DNA from 2 places in the Anaerostipes sp. CAG:276 genome. Region 2 is predicted to be linked to the other one. Evidence: riboswitches for the same ligand, from Rfam matches in the RefSeq annotation. Region 2 holds a riboswitch; the other holds the start of a gene.

Region 1 (3,173 bases), on a different contig from region 2:
GAGATATTTATCAGGAGCTTCTCCGGTATAAGAAATAAAATAACATCAAAAAAAGGACATATCATCCAGCATATGTCCTTTCACTATATCCCACTGCTTTATTCTGCAACATTTAAACCAGCAAGTTTCGCCAATTCAATGATAGAACTTTTTGACACTTTCTTGCCTTTGTACTCAACGAGATCATCCATTTCGCCAGTAAAGATGTCTGCTGGATTGTACTTTTTCAATATGATCGTATCTTCGTCAACGAAGATCTCAAGGGGATCCCTCTCATTCACATCCAGATTACGTCTTAACTCAATTGGTAAAGTAATACGTCCCAGCTCATCAAGCTTTCTTACAATACCTGTACTCTTCATATTCGCTTCCCTCCTTGCAAATTAGTAAACTACTATACCTAACAATATCATACCTCACAAAGCTTGTCAAATCCGGGCTTTGAAGCATATTCTTATGGGGAAAAGAATAGGATACACTAAGAACGAAAAAGGAGTTTTTCTTTGATCAATTATATATGGAGTATTTTAATCTTAGCAGGTATATTAATAGGAAGTATAAACGGTAATCTGAATGCCGTATCAGACACGATTCTGGATTCTTCTAAGGAAGCTGTACAACTCTGTATCCTGATGTTCGGGGTCGTGGGGGTATGGTCCGGGATTATGAACGTTGCAGTCTCCTTAGGCCTTGTAAAAAAGCTTGAGAGACTCATAGCGCCCTTTTTAAAGCTTCTGTTTCCGAGGTTGAGGGATAAGGAGGCAAAGGAATACATCAGCACGAATATCGTGGCTAATCTTCTGGGACTTGGATGGGCCGCAACACCGTCAGGGATCAAGGCAATGAAGGCCCTTGACAGGATCAATCCGCACAAAGGTGTCGCCACCAGGGAAATGTGTATGTTTCTGATTCTTAACATTTCATCTTTACAGCTGATTCCGGTCAACATCATCGTATTCCGAAGCCAGTACGGAAGTGTGAATCCGACCGCGATTGTTGCGCCGGCCATTGTTGCAACCTTTTGTTCCACGATCGTAGGAATTCTCTTTGCAAAGATCATCGAGAAATTTCAGAAAAGCACTTGATTTTTAGAGACAATTTGTATATGATGAGAATATAGGTTTAGAAAGAGTAAAATAAATAGGCAAAGCTGCCGAAAGGCAGTGACGCAAAGCTAAAGGGGCTATATCGTATAGGGAGTATGATCGTGCCAGCCAGCTGCCTCATAAATTATTATTTATGTGTAGATTGAGAATCCGTTGGATACTCAGTCTTTTTTGTTTCAAATAATAAATGGGGGTATGAAAATGAGTAAAAAGGTAAGAAAAAGTCTTGCAGTTCTTGCGGCTTTTGTGCTGACGATATCATTTATCGCAGGGAATGGTGCGTTCACCAATGTCCATGCACAGGAGGCGGAAACAGAAACTGCATCAGAACAGATCACTTCTACAACAGAGGCTTCTTTAGCAACTGAGGAAACAGCTGCAATGGCCACAGAATCTGTCACAACAGAGCAAAAGGCCGCAACAGAGAGTAATACAGAAGCCGCAAAGGCCGAGAGCACTGCATCTGTCACAGCAATTCAGAAAAAAACAGCCGTAAAGTCCGTAAAACAGGGATCAGATCCTGTGGTGACAAACGGCGATTTCACCAAATACTTAACTAAATTTGCATTTACAGACCATTTAGGAAATCCGTTCACGGAGTCTCATCCTGTCACAAAAGACAGCAATGTGATCATCAGATATGAGTTCAAAATTCCGAATAAGGAAACCATTCAGGGAGGATCCACTTATATTCTGAAAATGCCGAACGTGTTCCAGTTAGATGGTCTCAGCGGCGCTGCGCAGAAATTAAATAAGCAACAGGCAGGCGCTGTAGAGGAAGTTCCGAACTGGACCGTAAACAACAATGCAACCATCACAGTAAAATTTCCAAAAACGCTGACTCAATCTAATATTGAAGGGTTCATGGAGATTAGCTGCAGCGTGGACGCAGATCAGTTAAAAGAAGAGACAATTATTTTCGATCTGGGACAACTTGAGGGATTCGGGCAGGAGTATCAGACTGACTTTAAACCGGAAGTGGAAAAGAAAAGCCCTGAAGTAGCGAAAAAGGGAACGCTGAACAGAGAAGACCAGACCATCACATGGACGGTCATTGCCACACCGGATAAGGGAGACAATAATCTGGAAGGATACACCCTGATAGATACGTTTGATAAAAAACAAGTCTTTGTAAAAGGTTCCGTGGAGTTAGACGGAACAAAAACTGCCGATCCGGAACTAACTGACAATGGATGGAACTATAAGTTCGGAAAGATCAGCAATGGTTCCCATACATTAACTTACAAAACAAAGCTTACGGATGAATTTTTTGAATCAGATTATAAGTCCAATGGTGCAAAAGATATGTCTGCCATTGCAGCTAATACTGTAACAATTAAGACAGGGGACAGTAAAGGTGAAGCTTCAGCCGATGCTTCAGTCCGGGTGGTAAGATATGCATTTTGGAAAGATAAAAATGCATCCAATAATATAGGATATGATGACGATGCAAAGAAGCCGTATCTTGGCTTTCAGCTGAAAGGTTGGTACGATACAGCGGGCAGAGAACTGCCGGTTACATTTACAGATAAGCTTCCAGAAGGAACCTCACTGATGGAGACAGAAGGACAGCTCACAGTGAAATATGGCAGCGGCAATGCAGTGAAACTTACAAAGGCAGCAGGAAGTACACCGGGTGAAAATGAATATACGTATGATACGGCAACACGAGAATTTAAAGTAACACTTGATCCAAAGTACAACAATAACTTTGTCTATGTCAATTATAAGATCTGGCTGGATACCGAGGCGGCTGTAAAAAAAGGAAGTGTAAGAAATACTGCAGTCATGACGGTTGGAAACCATGTAAGCATTTCTGATTATGAGGATTCCAGCTGGGGAAGCGGATATCAGAAAGGAAAGCTGGGACTTACAAAGTCAGGAGCCTTTGCAAGAGTTGAAGATGACAATACCATAAAATGGACAGTCACTGTCAATAACAATCCAACCAAAACAGTGAATGGAGACATTCAGTTTAAAGATGTGCTTCCGGAAGGGCTTGAATACATTGCCGGATCTTTTAATGCTAATTATAAGGGCAAGAATGAAAAAAATGTGCAGGTAAAT
Region 2 (3,173 bases):
GGAGTTCAGACAAGACAGAGGCCACTGCCGAAAAAAGGGGCATTTAAACATCTCTTGACTCTTGGAATTCTTCAGACGACAATCCAGTATTATTTCTTTTATGTGGGACTTGCGCATACCACGGGAGCCAAGGGGTCGATTATCAACTCATTTACAGCATTCTTTCCGGTAGTTTTGGCTCCGTTCTTCTTTAAGAGCGACCGGCTGACGGCGAAGAAAATCATAGGATGTGCCGTCGGACTTTCCGGCATCGTCCTGATCAATCTGAAAGGAGGGAGTCTCGGCGGATTTGCCTGGAATGGAGAAGGATTCATTGTGCTGGCAGCACTGTCACAGAGTCTCGCATCCATTTACAGCAAGAAACTGGCACAGACGATGAATGTGATGCTGATCGCCGGATATCAGCTTCTGCTTGGAGGAAGCCTGCTTTTGATTTTTGGATATGCGGGAAACGGAACTTTGACATTCCAAACAAGCGGACTGATCCTGCTTCTTTACATGGCTGTCCTTTCTGCTGTTGCATTCAGCGTCTGGACCTGGCTTTTATCCCATTATCAGGTCAGTTCCATTTCCATCTATAATCTGCTGATTCCGGTGTTCGGAACACTGCTTTCCGGCCTGCTTTTAAAAGAAAACGTCTTTACTGCGGTTAATATCGCATCCATTCTTCTTGTATGCGGAGGAATTGCTGCAGTGAATAAACAGTAGGCAGCATGTTTTTCGGAAAAAGCCATATGAATGTTGTATTCATACGGCTTTTTCATTGTAACAGTTTCTGGGATGAAGTATATTAGAAGAAAGGAATATTACATATTGGGCAAAACAGGTGAAAGCCTGCGGCGCAAAGCTAAAGGGTCTAAGATTTTATTGATTATGACAGCCAGCTGCAGTTTTTATGCATTGCGTTTTTAGGACAGCAATGCATTTTTTGTTACTTAGGAAAGACCTTGTCACGCTAATGCGTGAAAGTCTTTCCTAAGTAATAACAAACGCTCCGCGGGTTGTACACAGATGCGCAAGGAAATTATTTGACTACGTCAAATCGCATCTGGCACGCAAAGTTGTCAAACCCCTCAAAGAATGAGGGGGGTGGGAGTTGAAGTGGGATTGCCACTTTGTCCAATTATTATGTGGGACATATACAAATATATTGAGGGGGAACAAAGTTGAATTTAACAGGATTTAGAAGGATCACAGCTTGTTTCCTTGCCGCAGTCATGGTATTTTCAATGCTGTTTCAGACAGTGAAAATATCTGCGGCGGGAAGCACCGTCAAATCATCAGGCCTTAAGACGGTCTATCTGACTGGATCAGACGGATATCCGTCTGGAGACGGCAGTACAAAGGAGCAGCCGCTGCATGATATTAATGCGGCGTTTCGGGCTGCAGCGGATGGAGGAACGATTGTCATTATTGATTCCTATGTGGATCAAAAGGGGGTTACAACGCCTGAGGAGAAAAAACTTACAATCCGGGGAGAACATCCGAGCGTATCTCTGACTCTCCGTTATGGGATAACTCTGGGGAGTGATCTGAAGTTTGACAGGATCAAACTTGAGACTACTTCTGTTGATGAGGAGGCCAGGCGTTTTTTATGTCAATGGATATTCGTTGACCCTGACCGATACGGTCCAGTGTTTTGTGAATGAAAATGACAATCAGAAAGCCTATATTTATGCGGGAAGTCCGGACACCACAGAAGTCTCAGGGCGGAGGGCAAGGATTGATGTGGGCGGCGGAAACTTTGCCGGAATATACGGTTATGGGAAAAACGGGGCAAAAGTTTTGGAAGGAACAGAGGTTACGATCAGGGACAATGCCCTGACCGACCGGCTGGACACGGCATCCGTTGTAAATATCTATACAAAACAGAATCTCAGGGAGGCAGCACGGAATATTGACCTGCTGAATATTGCCGCGCCTCTTAACACATATAACCTGTTTCAGGTTAAAAATGTGACTCTTAGCTCTATTCTGGCGATGGGCGCTAACGGCGGAACCACGCTGGAAGGGAACCTGAATATGAAGGGAGACGCCAATCTGGACATCAGCTCTGATCTTTATGTCAAGGGGACGGTAAATGGCTCGGGAACGATCACTCCATGGTTTAGGGGACAGGTAGTTTCGGAGAGAAAAGATTCAGACGGACGTCTGTCGTTTTCAAACGATGTGAATGCATGGGAGATGCGCACAGAGGAGACGTCATCAGGGAAACGATGGTTTGCCGCGCCAAAAAATAAGGAGAGTGTGTATTTTATTAACGGAACGTCGGGGAACGACGGGAATACCGGGGAGTCGGCAGACCAGGCATTTGCATCTGTACAAAAGGCTCTGGAGGCCGCCAAATACGGGAAACAAAACATATCCTTGATTATCTCGGGAGACACGACAGTCGATGAGCCGCTGGAACTTTCCCTGCCGGGACACACGTTTTCAATTTCCGGTATCGGATCTGCTCCCGCTAAGCTTACGGTCAGCAAGCCTCTGACAATCAGAGAATACACGGAATTCAGCTTTTTGACCATGGACTTTACGGGGTGTGCCGGACAGGACGGCATTGTGATCGACACAGATATGGCTGTATTTGAAGATAATCTTACGATGGAGGGGACTCCGCCTGATATCAGATATATAAAATCTGTAGATGCGGGACAGCAGGTAGATATATTCAGCGGCACTTACGGGAATATAAACGGAGAAAATGAGGAGGCATTCCTTATCCTGCATAAAGGATCTATCCAGGGGAAAATCAGCGGCTGGGGCTATATTAATGCGGCACCGGAAGAGTGGAACAATGATGCTGTATTTGTAGGAGGAGGCATTGAGAGCAGCGGCTGGCTGACCATATTAGGAGGAACACAATCTTTCACCGTAGATGGAGATATTAAGTCAGGATCACTGGAGACAGACGGACAGGAGGCAAATCTTCAGATCACCAGCGGAAGCCAGATTACTGTTAAAGATTTTGATCCTCAGGTTTCAATCACAGTTCTTCCAAAACAGGGAATGATATCCGAGGGTATTTATGTGACGGCAGATTCTTTTGTTGGAAATACTGAGATTTCCAGGGTCAGGCTAAAAAATACCAAGGGGTATGTGCTGCCTGTCCAAAAAAGCGGCAAAAAATATATCGGAACATTGAAGGAAGCCCCGCAGCTGGATGCGCCCAGAAA

The links. Region 2 has a riboswitch for cyclic di-GMP ahead of QVP35_RS06505 (hypothetical protein). Riboswitches for the same ligand answer to the same signal wherever they lie in the genome.
Region 1: it holds a riboswitch for cyclic di-GMP, as region 2 does, so the genes downstream of both, QVP35_RS00920 (MSCRAMM family protein) here and QVP35_RS06505 (hypothetical protein) in region 2, are expected to answer to the same signal.

Annotation. Positions count from the first base shown of each region.
Region 1 covers NZ_FR889171.1:5,849-9,021, forward strand. The annotation lists gene rsmI (16S rRNA (cytidine(1402)-2'-O)-methyltransferase) at 1-38, shown strand, start outside; gene QVP35_RS00910 (AbrB/MazE/SpoVT family DNA-binding domain-containing protein) at 99-362, opposite strand; gene QVP35_RS00915 (hypothetical protein) at 504-1,085, shown strand; cyclic di-GMP riboswitch class I at 1,134-1,226, shown strand; gene QVP35_RS00920 (MSCRAMM family protein) at 1,308-3,173, shown strand, end outside.
Region 2 covers NZ_FR889182.1:167,813-170,985, reverse strand. The annotation lists gene QVP35_RS06510 (DMT family transporter) at 1-708, shown strand, start outside; cyclic di-GMP riboswitch class I at 807-892, shown strand; gene QVP35_RS06505 (hypothetical protein) at 1,167-1,649, shown strand; gene QVP35_RS06500 (Ig-like domain-containing protein) at 1,612-3,173, shown strand, end outside.